DNA from 3 places in the Streptomyces sp. NPDC020192 genome. Region 1 is predicted to be linked to each of the others. Evidence: riboswitches for the same ligand, from Rfam matches in the RefSeq annotation. Region 1 holds a riboswitch; each other region holds the start of a gene.

Region 1 (7,624 bases):
TGGCTGACCTTGGTGGCGATGACGACGTCGGAGCGGTTGCCGCGGGCCTTGACCCACTTGCCGATGATCGTCTCGGACTCGCCGCCCTGGTTGCCCTCGACCCAGGCGGAGTAGGCGTCGGCGGTGTCGATGAAGTTGCCGCCGGCCGCCGTGTAGGCGTCGAGGACGGCGAAGGAGGTCTCCTCGTCGGCGGTCCAGCCGAAGACGTTCCCGCCGAGGGAGAGGGGGAAGACCTCGAGGTCGGAGGAACCGAGTGTGCGCAAGGAAGTCATGCTCTACGACAACACCGGCGGTGGGTGATCGCATTCCACCGCCGGCGCCGAGTTCACACGAATGCCATGGTCCGGTTCAGGGGTTGAGGCCCTTGTCGCGCAACCACGGCGCCGGGTCGATGGCGGTGGCCTGGCCGTTCGGGTGGACCTCCAGGTGCAGGTGGGGGCCGGTGACGTTGCCGGTGGCGCCGATGCGGCCGATGACGTCGCCGGTGGCGACCTTCTGGCCGACCGAGACGTTGATCGAGGACTGGTGGCAGAACCACAGCTCGGTGCCGTCGTCCAGGGTCAGGATGGTGCGGTAGCCGTAGGCGCCGGCCCAGCCCGCCTCGGTGATCGTGCCGCCGTGGACGGCCTTGATGAGGGTGCCGGTGGGGGCGGCGAAGTCGAGGCCGGTGTGGTAGCCGGAGGACCACATCGCGCCGGGCTGACCGAAGGTGCCGGTGATCGTGTACGACACGACGGGCAGCTGGTACTGCTTGGCCAGCTCGGCCAGCCGCGCGGCCTCGGCCGCCTGCTTCGCATCGGCCACCGCCTTGTCCTTGGCGGCGGCGGCCCGGGCGGCGGCGTCCTTCTCCGCCTTGGCGGCCGCGTCGGCGGTCTGCTTCTCGGTGGCGGCGAGCGCGGCCGCGGTGGCCCTGCTGTCGGCCTTGTTCTGCTGCTGCTCGGCCTGGGCCATGATCCGGTTGCGCAGGGCCTCGCCGGCGCCGCCGCTCTTGGTGCTGTCGGTGCTCACGCCGACGTCGGAGAGCCCGGTGGCGGCGGCCTTCGGTGCCGAGGAGGAGCCGCCGTCCTCGAAGAGGTGGGTCACCGAGTCGGGCAGGGAGAGGGAGACCGGGGGCTTGCCGGTGTGGGCGCTGGCCATGCCGCCCGCACCGACCGCGGCCATGACGCCGACGCCGAGGACGGTGGAGCTGCGGGCGAAGCCGCCGCGCTGCTTGGCGACGCGGTGCCGGCCGCGGACGGAGGCGACGGAGTCCTCGGTGGGGTTCCACTCCTCCCAGGGGCCCTCTTCGGCGTGGTAGGAGCCGTAGCCGAAGGTCTCGGGATCGGCGGACGCCGGTATGAACGGGGCTTCGGGGGCAGGCGGGTTGGACGCCACGCGGGCGTACTCCTTTCCTTCCGTCGCCTACCGGGTTAGCTGACGGGTTCGGAGCGGGAAGGTCTCCTACGCGCGTATACCTCTCGGTATCCGCGTGATTCACCCCAGGGTGGTGGTTCCCCGGCTCCCTTGCGGGATTCGGCGCGTGCGCACGGAGCCGCCTCTTGTGGCGGCTGGGACGACCGCGCTGCGTTATCGAACGTTAATAGACCTGCAAGTCACTTTCCAAGCCGTTCGGCTTGATCATTAACGCTTTCCGGCCCGGACTTAACGGCCAGGACCACGGCAAAACGGGCGAGTTGGCCATCATTCAGGAGTCTCGGCGTTTTTGATGGTGTCTCAGATGTTATGCGGAGGGCGGTCGTCCGGTCACCGTCCGTGAAATCGTCAGGGGTGGCGTACGGCGAGCAGCGCCATGTCGTCCGTCATCCCGCCGGAGTGCCGGCGCACCTCCCCGGCGAGCGCGCCGACCAGCGCGGCGGGGCCGGGGAAGACCCGCCCGGCGAGCCGCCGTTCGGGGTCGTAGAACCGGCCGTTCGCGTCCCGGGCCTCGGACAGCCCGTCGGTGTACAGCAGCAGGGTGGCCCCGTCCGGGAAGCGCTCCTCCATGGCCTCGTCGGGCCATGTCCCGAGGTCGCCCATGCCGAGCGGCAGCGCGGGCTCGGGGGCGGTCAGGGTGCGCAGGGTGCCGTCGGCGTACAGCAGCAGCGGGGGCGGATGGCCGCGGGTGAGGATCCGTACGGTCCCGTCGCCGTGCGGGAGTTCGGCGAGGACGGCGGTGGTGAAGCCCTCGAAGGCGTCGATGCCGTCGCGCCGGGTGCCCTCGCGGGCCAGTGCCCGCTCCAGCCGCTGCGCCACCTCCTCCAGCGTGGCCTCCTGCTCGGCGGCCTCCCGGAACGCGCCGATCACCACGGCGACGGCGGCGACCGCGCCCATGCCCTTGCCGCGCACGTCCCCGACGATCAGCCGGACACCGTGCGGACTGTCCTGCACCGCGTACAGGTCGCCGCCGATGAACGCGTCCTGCCGGGCCGCCTCGTAGCAGGCGGCGATCTCGAAGCCGCCGATCCGCGCGGCGGGCTGAGGCAGTACGGCCCGCTGGGCGGCCTCGGCGATCTCCCGGGCGGAGGCGAGCCGCCGGTCACCGATCCGGACGACCCGGTTGATGGCGACGGCCAGCAGGGCGACGCTGGCCACGGTGACGACGTCCGTGACGATGCCCACGGCCGGATGGTCGCCGCTCCGGGCGCGCACCGCGTACATGGCGACGACGGCCGCGACGCCGGTCAGCACGGTGGTGCGCAGCGAGGACAGGGGTGCGGCGATCAGCGGGGCGGCGGTGAAGAACGGTACGGCCGTGAACTCCCTCGGGGTGAGCAGGCCGTACAGCACCCCGCCGGCGACCAGCAGCGCGGGCAGGGCGCGGGCCGACGCGCCGGGGGTGAGGCGGCGCGGGCGCGCGGGGGCCGGCTCGTCGCCGAGGCCCGGGTCGGGCACGGGGTCACCGGGCAGCCGGCCCCCCGCCCTGGCATACGTGCTCTCCTCCACCTCTCCAGGGCCCACCACTCGTCTCCCACATGTCCGACGTACGTCCAGCCTGGCCGCCCCGGGCCCGCCGGGCGACCTCGGTTGGCCCGGGCGGATGACACGCCCCGGGGGCCCCGCGATCAACCGGTGTGCAAAGTGTCCTGCGCATGGGGTACTCTGGAGTCACAACGACGCGGGGTGGAGCAGCTCGGTAGCTCGCTGGGCTCATAACCCAGAGGTCGCAGGTTCAAATCCTGTCCCCGCTACTGAAGGCTCAGGGCCTGGAATCCATCGGATTCCAGGCCCTGAGTGTTTTCCGGGGGGGGCTCACCCCACCAGATGCCTGTTGGGCGCCTTGGCCTGCTCCTCGTACTCCGGCAGGACGACCACCTCGGCGCCCGCCTGCACCAGCACCCCGGTCCCGTCGGCCGCGTCCACGAACGTGTCCGGTTCACGCCAGGCCGTCACCACCCGCCGCACCCCCGCCCGCAGGATCAGCTCGGAGCACGGTGCGGGCCGGGACGCGCGGCGGGCGCACGGCTCCAGGCTGCTGTAGACCGTGGCGGAGGCCAGCCGGGGGTCGGCCGGGTCGAGCTTGGCGAGGGCCGCCTCCTCCGCGTGGACGACGGGGTCGTCCCCCTCCCGCGAGTGGCCGCGCGCCAGCTCCGTACCGTCGGCCGCCACCACCACCGCGCCGACGCTGAACGCCGTCTCGGAGGGCGGGCACAGCGCGGCGAGCTCGCAGGCGGTGCGCAGCCAGTGGCGGTCGGCGGCGGTGGGGGCGGAACCCGTGCCGGGGGCGGTGGGCTCGTAGCGCATGAGGACGACGTCCTCGATACGGCGGGTCTCGGTGAGCCGGAGCCGGCCGGCCTGGTAGGCGCCGGGGCCGAACAGGCGCGGTGCCGCCGGTTCGCCGACGAAGAGCGGCGCGAGGACCAGCTGGAGTTCGTCGGCGAGGCCCTGCTGGAGCAGCTGGGTGTGGACCGTGCCGCCGCCCTCGACCATCAGGCGCCGCACTCCGTGCACGACGTACAGGTGCTCCAGGAGCGCCCGCCAGTCGAGGGCGGGGCCGAGCGGTACGACCCCGGCGGTGTCGCCGAGGAGGCGGGCGGCGCGCTCGGCGCCCGCGTCGGTCGTGTAGACGATCTTCTCGCCGCCGGTGTGCCAGAACTTCGCGGCCGGGTCGAGACCGCCGGAGGCGGTGACCGTCACCTTCAGCGGGTACTCCGGCCTGCCCTGCGCCACCCGGGCCGCGCGGCGCTCGGCGGAGTTGACCAGCAGCCGCGGGTTGTCGGCGCGGATCGTGCCGGCGCCGATCAGGATGGCGTCGACGGAGGCCCGTACCGCGTCGACCCGGTCGAAGTCGGCCGGGCTGGACAGCAGCAGGCGCTCGGGGCCGGTGTCGTCCAGGTAACCGTCGAGGGAGACGGCGGCGGACAGCAGCACATACGGGTACGACATCGGACGCGGTCTCCCTGCGACTATCGCTTCAAGTTTGAAACAAACTTACACTGGCTGCATGACGACCCGCTGGCTCAGCCCCGAGGAGCAGCGCGCCTGGCGCGCCTACATCGCCGCGACCCACCTCCTGGAGGACGCGATCGACCGGCAGCTCCAGCAGGACGCCGGCATGCCCCACCTGTTCTACTCGGTGCTGGCCAACCTCTCCGAGGCGCCGGACCGACGACTGCGCATGACCGATCTCGCCGAGAAGCTGAAGATCACGCGCAGCAGGCTGACGTACGCGGTGACCCGGCTGGAGCGGGACGGGCTGGTACGCCGGGAGGACTGCCGCTGGGACAAGCGCAGCAGCATCGCCGTGCTGACCGACGAGGGGATGGCGGTGCTGGAGCGTACGGCACCCGGGCATGTCGAGACCGTGCGCAGCACCCTCTTCGACCGGCTCACGCCCGAGCAGGTGGGGCAGCTGGAGGAGATCTTCACCGGGGTCGCGCGGGGCCTGCAGGGCGAGGAGGGGCGGGCCTCGGTGGAGGAGGTGCCGTGGCGGCGGCGGTCGTCGCCGTGTTCGGGTCCGCCGGAATAAGGACGGTGCGGCGCCGTGTTCGGGATCGCCGAGCAGGGCTGCGCGGCGCCGTGTGTCTTCCGCACCACAAACCAGTTGCTTCAACTTTTAAGCATGAAGTAGAGTCCCTCACCGAGCGCCTGCTTCAAATCTGAAACAGACGTGGACGGAACCCGAACCCGGAGGGACCCGCATGACCGACACCCCCGCCGCCACACCGCGCGCCCGCGTCCGGGTACCGCTGCGCTTCCACGACGGCTACAGCGTCGACGCCGAACTCGTCACCTTCCACGGCCTGGCCGACGGCCAGGAGCATGTCGCCGTGGTCCTCGGCGACCCGGCCCCGGGCTCCGTCCCGCTGGTCCGGCTGCACTCCGAGTGCCTCACCGGCGACGTCTTCGGCTCGGCCCGCTGCGACTGCGGCCCGCAGCTGCGCGAGGCGGTCGAGCGCATCGCCGACCGCGGCGGAGTGCTGCTCTACCTCCGCCAGGAGGGCCGTGGCATCGGCCTCTACAACAAGCTCGACGCGTACGCCCTCCAGGACCAGGGCCTCGACACGTACGAGGCGAACGCCGCGCTCGGCCTGCCGGAGGACGCCCGCGACTACACCGCCGCCGCGCAGATGCTCGCCGCCCTCGGCATCGGGGAGCTGGACCTGCTGTCCAACAACCCCGACAAGGCCGAGCAGTTGCGCGGCCTGGATGTCGTCGTCCGGGACCGGGTGCCGACCGGCGTCTTCACCACGGCCCACAACGTCCGCTACCTGCGCGCGAAGGTCCTCCAGACCCAGCACACGCTGCCGCTGGCCGAACTGACGGACCTCGCGGGACGCAACGCGGGCTGACCTCACGGCCGACGGCAACCCGGGGGTGGAGGGCTGGCTGACCTCGTGGCCGACGGCGGCGCCGGGAAGCGGAGGGCCGACCGGCCGCATGGCCGACAACGGCCCGGCAGGCGGAACGCCGACCGCCTCACGGCCGCCTGCGGCCCGGGGGTGGAGGGCTGGCTGACCTCGTGGCCGACGGCGGCGTGGGAGGCCAAGCACCGACCGCCTCATGACCGCCTGCGGCCCAGGAAGCGGAGGACCGGCTGACCTCATGGCCGACGACAGCCCGGAAGACGGAACGCCGACCGGCCTCACAGCCGACGACAGCGCGCGAGGCCAAACGCCGACCGCCTCATGACCGCCTGCGGCCCGGGAAGCGGAGGACCGGCTGACCTCACGACCGGCAGCGGCCCCGCAGGCGGAACGCCCATCGGGCTCATGGCCGGCGGCGGCCCGGCAGGCGGAGGGCCGGCAGGGCGGACAGGGCGAGCAGGGCCGCCGCCACCGCGTAGGTGAGGCGGAAGCCCGCCGGGTCCTGGCCCGCCGCGCCCAGGACCACCGAGAGCACGGCCGTGCCCACCGACGCCCAGAGCTGGGAGTTGATGCTGAGCGCGGTGCTCGCCGCGGGCATCCGGTCCACGGGCAGCTCCCGGGTCGCGGTCGTCATCGTCGGCATCAGCACCATGCCGATGCCGGCGCCCATCACCATCGCCGAGGCGACGAACCGCCAGGCCGCGACCCCGGGCACGCCCGCCTGCCAGGCCAGCAGCGCCATCCCGAGGGCACCCAGCAGGATGCCGGCCGGGATCAGCCGGCGCGGTGAGGTCTTGTCGACCCACCTCGCCGCGAACTGCATCGCCGTACCGACGACGAGCCCGGTCGGTGCGCCCAGCAGCCCGGCGGCCGTCGCACTCAGACCCCGCTGCTGCTGCCAGTACAGCGGACCCAGCAGCATCGAGCCGAAGTAACCGCAGGTGAAGAGCGCGAGCGTGCCGATACCGGCCGCGAAGGTACGGTCGTGCAGGAGCCGCAGATCCAGCAGCGGTTCCCGGACGGTCAGCGCCCGCCGGACGAACGCGGCCGCGAGGACGGCACCGGCGAGGGTGGGGAGCAGGGCACCGGGCGCGGTGAAGTCACGGTGCTCACCGCCACGGGCCAGGCCGTAGAGGAACAGGGCGAGGCCCGGGGAGAGCATCAGCAGACCGGGGAGGTCCAGGCGGGGAGTGCGGGAGGGAGTGTCGGGTCCCTCGAACGCGTCCGGTTCGTCGCGCGGCAGCAGCCGTAGCGCGAGCGTCAGGGCGAGCAGGCCCACCGGCAGGTTCACCAGGAAGATCCAGTGCCAGGACGCGGCGTCGACCAGCCAGCCGCCGAGCACCGGGCCGATGACCGGGCCGACCAGGATGGGCAGACCGCCCACGGCCATCGCGCTGCCGAGCCGGCGTCGGTCGGCGACGCGCATCACCATCGTCATGCCTGCCGGCTGGAGCAGCCCGCCGCCGAGCCCCTGCACCGCGCGGAAGGCGATGAGGCTGCCCGCGTCCCAGGCGCAGGCGGCGAGCAGGGAGCCGAGCGTGAACAGGACGAGCGCGGTCGCGTACGTGCGCCGGGCGCCGATCCGGGCCATCGCCCAGGCGGCGACCGGGATGACGGCGGCGAGCGCGAGCGTGTAGGCGGTGGCGGTCCACTGGATGGTCTCCAGCGGGGCGCCGAAGGACTCCGACAGCGAGCGCATCGCGACGTTCACGATCGTCATGTCGAGCACGGCCATCACCGAGCCGATGACGGTGACGGTGAGCGTGCGCCGCAGGACGGTGGCCGGGTCCGAAAGGGGGCGGCGCACCGGTGCCGCGACGGACTGGGTACCGCTGCTCATC
Region 2 (7,624 bases), on a different contig from region 1:
GACATCATGCACTTGAAGCCGCTGCGCTGGGCCAGCTCGACGGCGTCCAGGGTCTCGGTGAGCGAGCCGATCTGGTTCACCTTCACGAGCAGGGCGTTGGCGGTGCCCTCCTCGATACCGCGGGCGAGGCGCTCGGGGTTGGTGACGAACAGGTCGTCGCCGACCAGCTGGACCTTGTCGCCGAGCTTGTCGGTGATGACCTTCCAGCCGGCCCAGTCGTCCTCGAACAGCGGGTCCTCGATGGAGACGAGCGGGTACGCGGAGACGAGCTCCTCGTAGTACTCGGTCATCTCGGCGGCGGAGCGCTCCTTGCCCTCGAACTGGTACTTGCCGTCCTTGTAGAACTCGGAGGCGGCGACGTCGAGCGCGAGGGCGATCTGCTGGCCGGGGACGTAGCCGGCCTCCTTGATGGCCTCGAGGATGAGGTCGAGGGCGGCGCGGTTGGACTCGAGGTTGGGGGCGAAGCCGCCCTCGTCGCCGAGGCCGGTGGACAGGCCCTTGCTCTTCAGGACCTTCTTCAGCGTGTGGTAGACCTCGGCGCCCCAGCGCAGGGCCTCGGAGAAGGACTCCGCGCCGATCGGGGCGATCATGAACTCCTGGATGTCCACGTTGGAGTCGGCGTGCGAGCCGCCGTTCAGGATGTTCATCATCGGCACCGGCAGCAGGTGCGCGTTCGGGCCGCCCAGGTAGCGGAAGAGGGGGAGGTCGCTGGCCTCGGAGGCGGCGTGGGCGACGGCGAGGGAGACGCCGAGGATGGCGTTGGCGCCGAGGGAGCCCTTGTTGTCGGTGGCGTCCAGGTCGAACATGGCCTGGTCGATCAGGCGCTGCTCGGTGGCGTCGTAGCCGACCAGCTCCGGGCCGATCTGCTCGATGACGGCGAGGACGGCCTTCTCGACACCCTTGCCCTGGTAGCGGTTCGGGTCACCGTCGCGGAGCTCGATGGCCTCGAAGGCGCCCGTCGAGGCGCCGGACGGAACGGCGGCACGACCCGTGCTGCCGTCGTCGAGGCCGACCTCGACCTCGACCGTGGGGTTGCCTCGGGAGTCCAGGATTTCCCGGGCTACGACGACGTCGATGGACGGCACGAGCATCTCCTTCTTGGGATGTGACGCTGGAAGTGCGGGGCGTGTGCCTTGCGGCGGTGCCTTGCGACTAGAGCCTAACCGTCCCAGGGGCGTCGGCCACCGACCGACCGTCCCGTGGACGACGAGGACACGCAGACGGTACCCATTGTTCACCCCCGGAACAAAGGGGGCTGCCGGTGAGGCCCGGCTGAAGAGTGGGGAAACGGCGCGGGAAACGAAAGACCCCGCCCCGGCGCGTACGGGGGAAGAACGCGCCGGGGCGGGGAGCCCGTGGGGACGGGGGATTCCCTCACGGGGGCTTCGGTGTGGGGGGAGGGGGTGTGAGGGCGCTGTGCGTCCGGCCGGAGCCGGAGGTCACTTCAGGTGCAGCTGCTGACCCGGGTAGATGAGGTTCGCGTCCTCGACGATGTCCTTGTTCAGCTGGAACAGCTTCTGCCAGCCGCCGGCGACGTGGTGCTTCTCGGCGATGGAGCTGAGGGAGTCACCCTTGACGACCTTGTACTCGCCGTCGCCCTTCTTGACCTTCTTGCCGGTCGGCGTGGTGACGGTCTTGCTCGCCGACGGGGCCGTACGCGTGGTGGAGCGGGTGGCGGCCTGCTGGTCGGTGGAGCGGGTGCTCGTGCTCGGCGTGGTGGCCTTCGGCGAGGTGGCCGGGGCCGAGCCGTTGTAGGCGGCGCCGGAGAGGCCCGTGCCGCAGACCGGCCAGGCACCCTTGCCCTGGCCCGCGAGGACCTTCTCGGCGATGGTGATCTGCTGCGTCTTGGTGGCGAGGTCGGCGCGCGCGGCGTAGGCGGTGCCGCCGTACGCGGCCCAGGTGGAGTTGGTGAACTGCAGGCCGCCGTAGAAGCCGTTGCCGGTGTTGATGGACCAGTTGCCGCCCGACTCGCACTGGGCGACCGTGTCCCACTCGGAGGCGGTGGCGGCGGAGGCGTTGCCGGCCGCCATCAGCGGGGCGGCGACGGCGGCGCCGGTGACACCGGCGAGCGTGATGGCGCGGATGGCCTTGGACGGGCGACGGTGCTTGCCCTTGCCGGAGAACAGCATGGATCGATCCCCTCACCGACGCCTGCGAGGTGAGCTGTCGGGTTCGGGCCGGTTGAGTTGCCCGGCCACCCCTCCACTGGGAGGCGTGGCTTCACCCCAAGCCGCTCCGGCTCAACTTCCCGGCGCGGCGCTTACCTTGGGTCCCCCGCTCCTGCCTGCGGCGCATGACGCGACGACTGTTCCCGGGCAACCGCTGGCAGGATTCGGCGTTGCGACTGCCGGGGCTCGTGGTGACGAGCGGTCCTGACCGTAGACACGCGATCGGCGGAATTTCAAAGACGATCAGGGCTTCTGAGACTCATCCCACACTTTCACCAAACCGGACATTCGGCATGAAGTGGGGCGTCAACTCCGCCTATTCGCCGCCCTTTTCGTCACCGACTTTCAGGGTCTGACCGGCGGCGATGTGGTTCGGGTCGGCGCCGACGAGCCCCTTGTTGTCGTCGTACAGCGCGTGCCATCCGCCATGGACGCCAAGGGAGTCGGCGATGGAGGCGAGCGTGTCACCCTCACGGACGGTGTAGGTGTCCGGCTGTCGGTCCGCATGCCGGCCGACGGACGCGACGCTCTGACCGTTTGTCACGCTTTCGTCCGCACTGCCACCGCGGTGACGTCCGCCACTACTGAGGGCTCCGGTGTCGACGAGGCTCCAAGAACCGACGCCCTGCTGGGAATTGTCCGATTCGTCGATCCCGGGGGTGATCGTGGGAGAGCTGTCGCCCCCCCGCGAGTTCCCGTTGCCGGAGGAGCCGGTGGACCCGGCCGACCCGGTGGAGCCCGAGGCGCCGGACGCACCCGCCTTGTCGGACTTGTCGGACTTGGGGGAACCGCTCGCGGTGGAGCCGTCGGCCGCGCCCGGCGTCTCGCCGGCACCCTTGCCCTGCTCCGGGGCGGGTGAGGCGCTGGAACCGGAGGAAGAGTCCGCGCCCGAGCCGGACTTCGAGCCGGAGTGGGACCCCGCGCCGGTACCAGAAGAGGACGAGTCCGACAGACCGGACGAGTCGGAGCTGCCGGCCGATCCGGAGTCACTCCCCGAACCCTTGCCGCTCCCGGAACCCCCGACACCCGTGTCGACGTCGACCGAACCCGAGTGAGGGGTCAGCCCGGCGGTCAGCGCGCACATCGTCCACGGCTTGGTGCCCTGGTCGGCGAGGATCTTCTCGGCGACGGCGATCTGCTGCGAGCGGCTGGCCTGGTCGGCGCTCACGGCGTACTGCGCGCCGCCGTACTTGTCCCAGTCGTCCTGCGATATCTGCAGGCCGCCGTAGTACCCGTTGCCGGTGTCCGCGCTCCAGGAACCGCCGCTCTCGCACTCGGCGACCTTGTCCCACGTGGTGCCGTCGGCGGCGCTCGCGCTCGCGGCCCCGAGCAGCGGGATGGCGATGGCGGAGCCGGTCACTCCGGCCGCGACGAGGAGAGCCGGAGCCTGGCGGGGGCGACGGTGACGACCGTTCCCGGTGAGCATGCGGAAGCCTTTCGTGCGACAGCAGGACCGGCGCGGCGAGTGGTGCCTGTCGCCACGCTGATGGGTGAACGTATCGGCAGACGATCACTTGTCACAAGTTAATGCCGCGCAGATCACGTGAAGATCACAGAGTTGAACGTCTGTCATCTTTCCCTGGACGCGGTGTGTTGAGGAGTGTGTTCAGGCCGTCGGGGTGAACTCCACCGGCAGGGTGCGCAGTCCCCGCATGATGAGCCCGCCGCGCCAGCGCAGGTCGGCCGGATCGGCGGCGAGGCGCAGGTCGGGCAGGCGGGTGAGCAGCGTGGCGAGCGCGCTCTGCCCCTCCAGGCGGGCGAGCGGCGCGCCGAGGCAGTAGTGGATGCCGTGGCCGTAACCGAGATGCTGGTTGTCACGGCGGGCGAGGTCCAGCACGTCCGGGTCGGCGAACCGCTCCGGGTCCCGGTCGGCCGCGGCGAGCACCACGAGCACCGGGTCGCCGGGCGCGATGTCCTGCCCGCCGACGGTGAGCGGCTCGGTGGCGAACCGCCAGGTGGCCAGCTCCACCGGGCCGTCGTAGCGCAGGAGTTCCTCGATGCCGGTCTCCAGCAGGCCCCGCTCACCGCGCACCAGGGAGTCCTGGAGCCGCCGGCGCTCCTCGGGGTGGGTGAGCAGCGCGTAGGTGCCGTTGCCGATCAGGTTCACGGTCGTCTCGAAACCGGCGAACAGGAGGATGAAGGCCATCGCGGCGGCCTCGTTCTCGGTGAGGTGCTCGCCGTGGTCCGAGGCCCGGATGAGGCCGGAGATCAGGTCCTCGCCGGGCGCGGGCTCGGCGGGCAGCGCCTCGCGCTTCTTGTGGATCAGCTCGGCGAGGTAGCCGCGCATCTTCTTGACGGACCGCGCGACACCTCCCCTGGGCCCTCCCCCGTGCCTGATCATCATCCCCGCCCAGTCCCGGAAGTCGTCCTGGTCCTCGCGCGGGACGCCGAGCATGTCGCAGATGGCGTAGATGGGCAGCGGGAAGGCGAACTCGTGGATGAGGTCGGCCGACCCCCTTTCCGCGAACTGGTCGATGAGCCGGTCGGTCAGCTCCTGCACCCGGGGCGCGAACTCGGCCACACGCCGGGGCGTGAACGCCTTGCTGACCAGCCGGCGCAGCCGGGTGTGGTCCGGCGGGTCGATGTTCAGCAGATGCGTCATCAGCTCGGCCTTGCGCTCGCCGGGGATGCCGGTCTTCCCCTTGGCGTGCGCGGGCTCGTCGTGATGCGCCGGGTTCTTGCTCAGCCGCTGGTCGGCGAGGGCCTGCTTGGCGTCTCCGTACCGGGTGACCAGCCAGGCCTCGACCCCACTCGGCAACCGCGTCCGATGCACCGGCGCGTGCTCCCGCAGCCAGGCGTACGCGGGGTACGGATCGGTGGCGAACTCCCAGGTGAACAGCTCGGGAGCGGAGCCGCCACCTCCGGCGGAGGCCGCGGCGGTGCCCTCGATGGGGGCGCGGACGACGGGGTCGGCGGCGCCCTCGACGGAGCCGACCGCCGAGTTCTCGGCGGAGGCTGCGGCGGAGTCAGAGATGGAGCCCTCGGCGGAGGCTGCGGCAGAGTCGGCGGTGGGGCCCTTGGCGGGAGACGCGGCGGGACCGTCGGCCGACACCCCGGCAGAGTCCCCGGTGGGGGCCTCGGCGGGGGACGCGACGAGACCGTCGGCTGACACCCCGACAGAGTCCCCGGTGGAACCCCCGGCGCGAACCGCCGCGAAACCACCGGCCGACACCCCGACAGAGTCCCCGGTGGAACCCTCGGCAGGGGACGCGGCAGGACCGTCGGCCGATGCCTCGGCGGAGGCTGCGACTGAGGTCGCGGCCGCACCCTCGGCGGAGGCTGTGGCAGGGGCGGCAGCCGAGCCCTCGGCGAAAGCTGCGGCGGAGTCAGAGGTGGGGCCGGGGGCGGGTGAGGGATGGTGCTGGTCGGTCACCCCTCGACCGTATCCGGATCCGGGTGGGCCTCCGCGTCCTGGTGCTCGCCGTCGGCCGCGCGTATCGCCTCGGGCGCGACCCCTTCCGCCTGCCGTATCGCGTCCCGGTACGCCCGCGCCGCCGCCCGCAGGGCCGTCTCCGGGTCCACGCCCTCCGACTCGGCGCGGGCGGCCAGGGCGAGGAGGTCGTAGCCGATGCCCTCTCCCCGGGGCAGCGGGACCTCCAGTCCGGCCGTGCGGGCGCGGGAGGCGAGCTTGGCGGCGAGGGCCAGGCCGGGCTGGCCGAGCGGGACGCCCTCCGTGACCGAGGTGCGCCGCTTCTCCTCGGCCTTGGTGCGCAGCCAGTGCTCCTTGACGTCCTCCGGGGTCTCGGCCTTCTCGTCGCCGAAGACGTGCGGATGCCGGTGGATGAGCTTGGCGACGATGCCGCCCGCCACGTCGTCGACCGAGAACGGCGCGTCCGGGTGCTCCTCGGCGATCCGGGAGTGGAAGACGACCTGGAGGAGGACGTCCCCCAGCTCCTCGCGCAGCTCCTCCCGGTCACCGGCCTCGATCGCCTCGACCAGCTCGTAGGCCTCCTCGATGCCGTACTTGGCGAGGCCCTCGTGGGTCTGCCGGGAGGACCAGGGGCACTCGGCGCGGATCCGGTCCATGACCTGCACGAGGTCCAGCAGACGGGCGCCGGGCAGGTCGTAGGAGGCGGGCAGCAGCTCCAGATCCGGCATGGCGAGCCGGCCGGAGCCGGCCAGCCGGGCCAGGCCGTCGGTGAGCGCGGGCTCGCCCTCTCCGGTAGCCACGACCACCACCGTCCGTCCGCCGGCACACGCGTCGACCAGCTCCTGCGCGGTGGGAGCCGCCTCGGCCACCGCTATCCCCGCCTCGCGCAGATACGGCAGCTGCGGATGCGCGCCGTCCGCGCACAGCACGGCGTCGGCCGCGCGCAGCGCCTGCCAGGCGGGCCAGGACAGCAGACCGGGGGCGACGCGGTGGCTGGTGGTGAGCAGGACGATGCGGCCGGGGTCGGCCGCGGGAGCGAGGTCGGAGCTGGATGCGTTCACGATCCGAACGTAACGCACGGCGGGAAACCGCGGCCGAAGTTATCCACAGGGCCGAGGGATCATGTGATCGTATGCCTGACACCCTCCGGTGCCGTACCGTTCCGGCGCCCAGCCCGGCGGCGTGCTACGTCGTCACCGGCGTTCCGCCCGCGGCGCTCGTCGTGACCTCCCGCACCCACGGCGTCTTGGCGTCCACCCGGCTGCTCTTCTGCACGTCCCAGGTGCCGTAGCGCGGGTTGAGGTCGATGTGGAGTTCCTGGGAGGCCTTGGACAGTGCCTTCCAGAAGGCGGGCTGGCTGGTATCGGTGCCGAGCCTCGCCGCCAGCTTCTGCGCCTCCAGCTGGAGCTGGAGGTTGTCGTCGAGGCGGGCCGGGGCGATGCCGTACTTCTGCAGCCAGGCCGTCTCCAGCCCCTTGGCGCCGCCGGCCTGCTGTTCCAGGCCCGCGCGCATCTGCTCGACCTCGTTGCGGCTCACCGAGACGCCCTCGTCCTGTGCGGCGCGGTGCAGCACCTGGTCGAGGACCATGTTGTGCAGGGTGTCGCGGGTGAGGCTGCTGGTGGAGGCGAGGACCTGCCGGTACTGGGCCTCGTCCGGCACCGCGGCCCGCTGTGCCTTGCGGACCTCGTTGACCCGGCTCTCCAGCTGGGCGACGGTGATCCGCCGGCCGCCGACGACGGCCGCCGCGCCCGGGTGCGCATCGTTTCCGCAGGCGGTCAGGAGGGGGGCCGCGGCGGCGATCGCGGCGGTGAGGACGAGCGCGGTGCGACGGCGGCGGTGCAAGGAAACCTCCCGAGGAGATTGTGCGACGGTGCACAAGGTCTTGCAGTGATCGATGGTAGGCAGTGGGAAGGCCGGGGCCAACCCATCGGACCAACGATTCACGCGCGCTTCGGGCACCGTCGCGTCCGCCGCCGCACCGGGCTCGGACCGTTGCGGGCTCAGCCGGTGATGGCCACCGGCGCGTCCCAGGTGTCGCGGTCGACAGTGAGGGTGACGCCGCCGTACGTCTCCTTGCTGTTGACCA
Region 3 (7,624 bases), on a different contig from region 1:
TTGGCGAAGGAGACCTCGGTGAAGCCCGCGTCGACGACGGCCGCGCCGCCGCTCTTCGGGGTCAGCGTGAACTTCAGCGGCATGCCCGTCTTCGAGTCGACCGCGATGCTGATCGCGCCGACCGTGGTGCCGGACTGGCGGGGCTTGATCAGCAGCTTGTAGGCGGCGCGGCCGGCGACCTGCTCGGTGCCGTCGACGGTGACGGACGTGGTGTCGTCCACCGCCTTCAGCGCCTGGTCGGCGAAGTCCTTGGGCGTGGCCGGGGGCTCGGCCTTGCGGTCCTTGCCGGAGTCGGCGGAGGTGCCGTGGACGACCTCGTTGGTCTTGCTGTCGTAGCCCCACACGTTCGTGCCGTCGTGGAAGACGCTGTACTCGGAGCCGCTCTCCAGCAGCGACACCTTCTGCTTGTCCGGGCCGTCGGCTGCCACGCGCAGCGTGTGCGTGCCGGAGACCAGTTCGGTGAGCTTGGCCTGGGGGTCGGCGGAGGAGCCGTCGCCGGAGCCCTTGGTGGCCCCGGAGGCCAGGCTGTTCTCCAGGCCGCCGAGGTTCGGCAGGCCGAGGTCGGTGCTGATCTTCACCGTGCCGGACAGCTGCTGCACGTCCGACTTGGCGATCTTGTCGATGAGCTGCTTGGCCGTGATCTTGGGCAGGTCGGGGTCGCCGGAGGCGGCGAGCGCCGGGACCAGCCCGATCGTGGCCGCCGCCACGCCCACCACCGCGACCGGGACCGCGTACCGCGCGGCCTTGCGGCGTCCGGTGTGCGGGTTCTCGTCCCGTGCGCCGTCCACTGCGTCGTCGGATTCGTACGGTGCCATGTGTGCCTTACCTCCGTCGTCGGCGGCGGCTGTCCTCACGCTGGTCCACCCTGAGCCGCCATTCTCACCCGAATCGGTGAGGAGTGGTGATGTCCGTGTTCTCCATCTCACCAAACCGGCCATGAAGAAGCGTCAGACCACGGAGCCAACTCCGTGTACGACTGCGGTATGACACCCGGGGGCGACGACTCCCGTGACCCCTAGGGGGCCCGGACCGGATCGCACGGATGCCGTAGGACGCCGTACGGCCGTTTGCCGGGCACAGGCGGCCGTATGCGGCGGGCAGGCGGGCATCCGGACGTGGCGGGTGGCCGGCCGTCAGCGGCGGATCGACCGACGCCGACGGCAGGTCGTGGACACGTCAGCCGACGTTTCCACGGATCCGGCGCCGGGCGTCAGCCCGCGCGGTGCACCACCGCGTCGCACAGCTCCAGCAGGGCCGCCTTGGCGTCGCACTCCCGCAGCGGGGACAGCGCGGCCCGGGCCTCCTCCGCGTACCGCACGGTGTCGCGGCGGGCCTGCTCCAGCGCGGGGTGGGCGCGCAGCGCGGTCAGCGCCTCGGCGTGCCGCGCGTCGTCGCTGAGGTCGGAGTCCAGCAGCTCGCACAACGCGAGGTCCTCGGGCAGCCCCAGCCGGGCCGCGCGCTCGCGCAGCCGGAGCACGGGGAGGGTCGGGATGCCCTCGCGCAGGTCGGTGCCCGGGGTCTTGCCGGACTCGTGCGAGTCGGAGGCGATGTCCAGGACGTCGTCGGCGAGCTGGAAGGCGACCCCGAGCCGCTCGCCGTACTGGGTGAGCACGTCGACGACCGTCTCGTCGGCGCCGGACATCATCGCGCCGAACCGGCACGACACCGCCACCAGCGAGCCCGTCTTGCCGCCGAGCACGTCCAGGTAGTGCTCGACCGGGTCACGGCCGTCGGAGGGGCCCGCGGTCTCCAGGATCTGGCCCGTGACCAGCCGCTCGAACGCGAGGGCCTGCACCCGGACCGCCTCGGGCCCGAGGTCGGCGAGGATCTGGGAGGCGCGCGCGAAGAGGAAGTCGCCGGTGAGGACCGCGACGGAGTTGCCCCAGCGGGTGTTGGCGCTGTCCACGCCGCGCCGCACGGCCGCCTCGTCCATGACGTCGTCGTGGTACAGCGTCGCGAGGTGGGTCAGCTCCACGACGACGGCCGACGGCACCACGCCCGGCGCGTAGGGGTCGCCGAACTGCGCCGCGAGCATCACGAGCAGCGGCCGGAACCGCTTCCCACCGGCCCGCACGAGGTGCTGCGCGGCCTCCGTGATGAACGGAACCTCGCTCTTGGTGGCCTCGAGCAAGCCTTCCTCGACAGCCGCCAATCCGGCCTGGACATCGGCTTCGAGAGCCTGGTCCCGCACGCTCAGCCCGAACGGCCCGACGACGGTCACGAGGGGTCTCCTGTCTGCTGGTGTCTGCTGGCGATTACACGGTTTGTCGATAGGTCGCTGCCATCACTCGAGTCAGCGTATCCGGTCCTGTTTCGATCACCGATAGCGCCCACCGGTCCAGCCCGGGCGGTATTGGATCATGACCGCTATGCGTGAGATCGGACAGTAAGAACGGATATTTATCGACTTAACAGGAAGTCAGCCACTTTGTCGCGAACCAGGGGGCGAGCGGAGTAACACCTCCACCCCACCCCCCCGAGACCATCCCCGAGATCACCCGCCGGCCGCCCCTCCCCCGCCGGTCGTCGCCACCCCATGAGCAAACCCCCAAATCCCTGATGCCCGTTTTGGAGCGATTTGCTATTTCGTGAGTTGGGTCACGTCCTTGATCCCCACACCCCTGGCCGCCGAACACCCCTCCCCTCTTGCCCTGTCGGCGAGTTGAGGGTTGGCAACAGCAAAGGATCAAGTGCCACATAGGGCGCAGACCAAGGTCAAATGGGGCGTTGTGTGAATCTGCTACTTGTTCCCGACATGTGCTCTCGCATACGTTCCGGGCCGTCGGGCGGACGCCGAATCCTGCCGCCGCCCGCATAACCATCCACGAACCATTTCGTACGGCAGGAGCGGGGGACCCAGGTAAGTCGCCGGACCGGACGGCACACGTCGCACCGGAACGGCTTGGGGTGAAGCCGTGCCTTCCCCAAGGCACGGCCGGGCACCTCCCCGCCCGAACCCGACAGCTCACCTCGCAGGCGACGGAGAGGAACATCCCCATGCCTGCTGCCGCTCAGCACCGTCGCACCCGGACCAGCCGCCTCGTGCGCACCCTCGCCGTCGTCGGCACCGGTGCCGCCGTCCTCGCTCTGCCGCTCGTCGGCGCCACCAGCGCCTCCGCCGCCACGACCACGAAGGCCACCAAGGCCTCCACCACCCTCGCCGGGTACCCGAACAACCTCGACGGCTGGATCCGCGAGTCGCTCGCGATCATGGCGAAGAAGGGCATCCCGGGCTCGTACAACAGCATCTACCGCAACATCATCCGGGAGTCCTCGGGCAACCCGTGGGCCATCAACAACTGGGACTCCAACGCCGCCGCCGGCATCCCGTCCAAGGGCCTGCTCCAGGTCATCGCCCCGACCTTCAACGCGTACCACGTGGCCGGCACCGCGTTCAACATCTACGACCCGGTCGCGAACATCACCGCGGCCTGCAACTACGCCGCCGCGCGCTACGGCTCGATCGACAACGTCTACAGCGCGTACTGACCGTCGCCCGACCCGTACGTGACCGGCGCGTGCTGAAGCGCCGGCCGGTCGGTCGGAGAGTCCGGGAAGAGTCTTTCGAGGACGACGGCGATGCCGTCGTCCTCGTTCGACAAGGTGACCTCGTCGGCCACCGCCATGAGTTCGGGATGCGCGTTCGCCATCGCCACCCCGCGCCCGGCCCAGTCGAACATCGGGATGTCGTTGGGCATGTCCCCGAACGCCAGGGCCTGTTCGGCCGTGATCCCCAGCCGGTCGGCGGCCAGCGCCAGCCCGGTCGCCTTGGTCACCCCGGCGGGCTGGAGCTCCACGGTTCCCGGCCCCGACATGGTGACCGTCGCCAGCGAACCCACCACCGCGCGCGCGACGGCCGCCAACTCGTCGTCGGACAGGTCCGCATGGCGCAGCAGCACCTTGCTGATGGGCTCGCGCCACAGGTCGTCGCGCCGGCCGACCCGCACCGCGGGTAGGGTCGGGTGCGGCATCCGGTAGCCGGGCTCGATGAGTGTGCGCCCGTCGACGCCGTCCTGGTCGACGGCCGCGAAGACCTGTCCCACCTCGGCCTCGATCTTGCCGAGCGCCTCCTCGGCCAGCTCCCGGTCCAGCCGGACCGACCACAGCAAACGCCCGCTTCCGGCGTCGTAGACCTGCGCGCCCTGCCCGCACACCGCGAGCCCCGTGCAGCCGAGGTGCGCGAGCAGCGGCCGTACCCGCGGGGCCGGACGGCCCGTCACCACCAGGTGCCGTACACCGGCCCGCGCCACCCGCGCAAGCGCGGCGAGCGACCGGCCGGAGACCGTGTCGTCGCCGCGCAGCAGCGTTCCGTCCAGGTCAGTGGCGATCAGTGCATATGCGGGGGAGGCTGCCATGATCAGAGAATACGGACGGGACGCCGGTCCGACTCATCTTGTCGTGCCGCGTACTTACGTGCTCATCAGCCCCAAGTGGTGCCCGCCGGCTTCCTGGTGGCGGTGTTGACCCGGTTGAAGAGGTTGACGAGCGAGATGCTCAGGAGCAGTGCGGAGATCTGCTTCTCGTCGTAGTGGCCGGCGACGTCGTCCCACAGCTCGTCCGGCACCGGTTCCTCGGAGCGGTCGGCGAGCCGGGTCATCCGCTCGGCCAGCCGCAGCGCGGCGCGCTCGGCGTCGGTGAAGAGGGGCGCCTCGCGCCAGGCGGCGACGGAGGAGATCCGCTCCTCGCTCGCGCCTTCCTTCCTCGCCGATGCCCTTCAGGAGCATGTCGATGCCCTTCATGGCGGAGGGGAGATGGGTGGCCGCGTTCGTCGTCCGTGCCTGCATGGTGGTGTCTCCCGCCGTGTCCGTGATGCGCGCCGGTCGCCGCCGCCGCGCTGTCCTTCGCTGTCACCGCACTGACGGAGCACGGGCGGGAGATGTGACGGTCCCGGCGGACCTTTCCGCGCGGGCCGACGTGCGTCACGCACGCGTGGCGCACGTCACGCACGGGGCCGGCGCGGACGTCAGCCGTGGGCCGCCGCCAGGTGTTTCGCCAGACGCGGGGAGGCGAACTCCGTGCCGCAGACGAAGCGCATCACCGGGCCGTACGACGACGCCGCCGGCAGACCCGTGAAGTACAGGCCGGGCACGGAGGAGACGAAGCCCGGGCCGAGTTTCGGCGTGCCGCGGCTCACCGCGAGCCGGGTGCGCAGCCCGTGGCCGAGGAAGTCCATCGCCGCGACGGCGGCGCGGTAGCCGGTGGCCGCGATGACGTGGTCGGCGGCGAGCCGCTCGGTACGGCCCCCGTGCGTGCGAACGGTGAGGACCGGGCTGCCGTCCGGCGCCTCGGCGCTCACGATCCGCTCGACCTCCCGCACCTGTACGGCGCTCTCGAAACGCTCGCGCAGCCACCAGGCGCCGAGCGGTCCGAGGACCCGGCGGACCAGGTAGTGGCGGGCGGCCTCGGGCAGGTAGCGGTAGGGGTGCGGGTAGTAGCTGAGCGCCCACAGCGACCAGGCGTTGCCGAAGGGGGACTCGGGGCGCAGCTTCGGCTGCTTCCACGGTGGGGCGCCGAAGGCGACCCGGCCCCGGCCACGCGCGACCACGCGCACGCGTGCCCCCGCTTCGGCGGCGAGTGCCGCCGTCTCCAGCGCGGACTGGCCGGCGCCGACGACGATCAGCTCCTTGCCGGCGAACCGGCCGAGGTCGTGGTGCTGGGAGCTGTGCGAGACCGGGCCGGTCGCGGTGGGTCCGTCGGCCGCCGCGCCCGCCAGCTCCGGCGGAAGATGGGCGAGGCCGGACAGCCCGGTGGCGACGACGACCGCGCGCGCGGTGAACAACTCCCCGGAGTCCAGTTTGAGTTCGAAGCCGCCGCTCCGGTCGCTGTCCGTGGCGCGGTCGACGGAGACGACCCGCACCTGCTCCAGGCCGGGCAGCAGGCGCTGCTGGAACCACTCGCCGTAGGCGATGAAGGTCTCCACCGGGATGATGTCCTCGTCGGCGGCCAGACGGCGGATGCCGGCCGCGTCGCAGTAGTCGGCGAGGGTGTGACCGGGCTGTGGGCAGTCGAGGCTGGAGGCGGCGGGGGTCGATTTCAGCAGCATGCCGTCGGGCATGTGCGCGCGCCAGCTGACCATGGGGTCGCCGAAGACGCGGGCGGGGATGCCGCGCGCGCGGAGATGGGCGGCGGTCGACAGGCCGAACGGCCCGGCGCCGATGACTGCAACCGGTCGAGTCACGAAGTCCCTCCCCAGGACACGGTGCGCCACGCGTGGTGGCCTTGCCTGCTTCGTGGATGCCTGCTTCTCGGATGCCTAGGTGGTGGATGCAGGCTTCTTGGCGGTGCCGTTGCCGCGGCGGTTGGTGCGCCACAGCTGATAGAGGTGCTTCGCGCCCGGGCGCACGAAGCGGGCGAGCATCGTGAGGAACGGCAGCGGGTCGTCACCCGCGAGCCAGGCCAGCTCCGTCCCGCTCGCCCGCGCCGGCGCGTGCGGCGTCGTATAGCCGCTGCGGCGGTAGGCGAGGAGGGCGGGCAGGTCGATGTTCTCCACGATGTAGCGGTGGCCGGCGCGCTGCTCCCCCTCCGGTACGGCGCGGCCGGTCAGGCTCAGGTGCAGGGCGCGTACGACGTCCACCCCCGACTCGTTCTCGAAGAGCCGGAACTGCGCGCCCATGCGGGGGTTGAAGTCCAGGAGTTTGTACTGTCCGTCGCGCCGGTCGAAGCGCAGGTCGAGGTCGATGACGCCGCTGAAGCCGATCTGCTTGATGAAACGGGCGGCGAGGTCGGCGAGTTCCGGGTTGTCGACGACGTACGCGTTCGCCGTCATGCCGGCGTGCGGCGGCCACGAGCGGACCTTGACGCCGGTGAACAGCGCGAGCGGAGTGGAGTCCGGGCCGAAGCAGGCGTGCACGATCCAGTCCTCGGCCTCCTCGCGCGGCAGGTACTCCTGGAGAATCACGCCCGGTTCCTCGCCCCAGTCGCGGGCCAGGGCGAGCAGGCCCTCGCGGGTGGCGATGCGTGTGGTGCCGTTCACGGCGGGCCGTCGGCGCCGTACGAACGCCTCGCGGTTCTTGGCCACCACCGGGAAGCGGGCCGTGTCGGCGAAGGCGACGATGTCGTCGTACGACTCCGGGAACGCGGCGGACGGGCTCGCGATGCCGTGTTCGACGCACAGTTCGTGCAGCCCCTGTTTGCTGGCGAGCCGGCGCGGCAGCGCGGGGTCGACCCCCGGGAAGAGAAAAGATCCGGCCAGCTCGTCCTGGTGCTCGGCGATCAGGACGGCGGCCTCTTCGTCGGTCGGTATCAGGACGGCCGGGCGGCCTATCCGGCGGCCTATGCGCAGCATTCCCTCGACCAGGTGGCCCGGGTCCTCCGCACCGGTTGTCGGCCACACGAACGCCTTCTTCAGATAGCGCGAGGAGGCCGCCGGCGTGTACGGATCCTCGGTGATGGCATACATGGGCACGCCGAGGCGGCCCAGACTGCGGATCGCACCGACCCCGCCGTGGTGCAGCGGATAGTCGCCGAACTTGACGATGAGTCCCGGCACGTCACGGTCCGGCTCGAACGGCACACTGACGGCGTCTCCGGCCACGGGTCCCCCCACGTGTCCCCCCAACGGAACGGATCCATCCGTCCATGTCCCCAAAGGACGCTAAGCCGGAATTGCCCGCTCCGACAAGGC

The links. Region 1 has a riboswitch for cyclic di-AMP ahead of ACH47Z_RS43405 (M23 family metallopeptidase). Riboswitches for the same ligand answer to the same signal wherever they lie in the genome.
Region 2: linked by a shared signal. The riboswitch ahead of ACH47Z_RS27590 (transglycosylase family protein) and the one ahead of ACH47Z_RS43405 (M23 family metallopeptidase) in region 1 are both predicted to bind cyclic di-AMP.
Region 3: linked by a shared signal. The riboswitch ahead of ACH47Z_RS25295 (transglycosylase SLT domain-containing protein) and the one ahead of ACH47Z_RS43405 (M23 family metallopeptidase) in region 1 are both predicted to bind cyclic di-AMP.

What each region holds. Positions count from the first base shown of each region.
Region 1 is NZ_JBIRXG010000050.1:6,215-13,838, reverse strand. It holds gene ACH47Z_RS43410 (aldo/keto reductase) at 1-272, opposite strand, end outside; gene ACH47Z_RS43405 (M23 family metallopeptidase) at 349-1,374, opposite strand; cyclic di-AMP (ydaO/yuaA leader) riboswitch at 1,382-1,528, opposite strand; gene ACH47Z_RS43400 (PP2C family protein-serine/threonine phosphatase) at 1,762-2,937, opposite strand; tRNA gene ACH47Z_RS43395 (tRNA-Met) at 3,094-3,167, shown strand; gene ACH47Z_RS43390 (dihydrofolate reductase family protein) at 3,229-4,362, opposite strand; gene ACH47Z_RS43385 (MarR family winged helix-turn-helix transcriptional regulator) at 4,421-4,945, shown strand; gene ribA (GTP cyclohydrolase II) at 5,118-5,768, shown strand; gene ACH47Z_RS43375 (DHA2 family efflux MFS transporter permease subunit) at 6,187-7,623, opposite strand.
Region 2 is NZ_JBIRXG010000015.1:141,855-149,478, reverse strand. It holds gene eno (phosphopyruvate hydratase) at 1-1,091, opposite strand, end outside; gene ACH47Z_RS27590 (transglycosylase family protein) at 1,440-2,129, opposite strand; cyclic di-AMP (ydaO/yuaA leader) riboswitch at 2,134-2,302, opposite strand; gene ACH47Z_RS27585 (transglycosylase family protein) at 2,485-3,594, opposite strand; gene ACH47Z_RS27580 (cytochrome P450) at 3,775-5,058, opposite strand; gene ACH47Z_RS27575 (nucleoside triphosphate pyrophosphohydrolase) at 5,538-6,599, opposite strand; gene ACH47Z_RS27570 (SurA N-terminal domain-containing protein) at 6,724-7,380, opposite strand; gene ACH47Z_RS27565 (glycoside hydrolase domain-containing protein) at 7,539-7,624, opposite strand, start outside.
Region 3 is NZ_JBIRXG010000013.1:171,552-179,175, reverse strand. It holds gene ACH47Z_RS25305 (outer membrane lipoprotein carrier protein LolA) at 1-815, opposite strand, end outside; gene ACH47Z_RS25300 (polyprenyl synthetase family protein) at 1,211-2,221, opposite strand; cyclic di-AMP (ydaO/yuaA leader) riboswitch at 2,818-2,992, shown strand; gene ACH47Z_RS25295 (transglycosylase SLT domain-containing protein) at 2,998-3,489, shown strand; gene ACH47Z_RS25290 (HAD family hydrolase) at 3,474-4,355, opposite strand; gene ACH47Z_RS25285 (hypothetical protein) at 4,421-4,597, opposite strand; partial or broken gene ACH47Z_RS25280 (carboxymuconolactone decarboxylase family protein) at 4,613-4,699, opposite strand; gene ACH47Z_RS25275 (FAD-dependent oxidoreductase) at 4,964-6,178, opposite strand; gene ACH47Z_RS25270 (ATP-grasp domain-containing protein) at 6,254-7,513, opposite strand.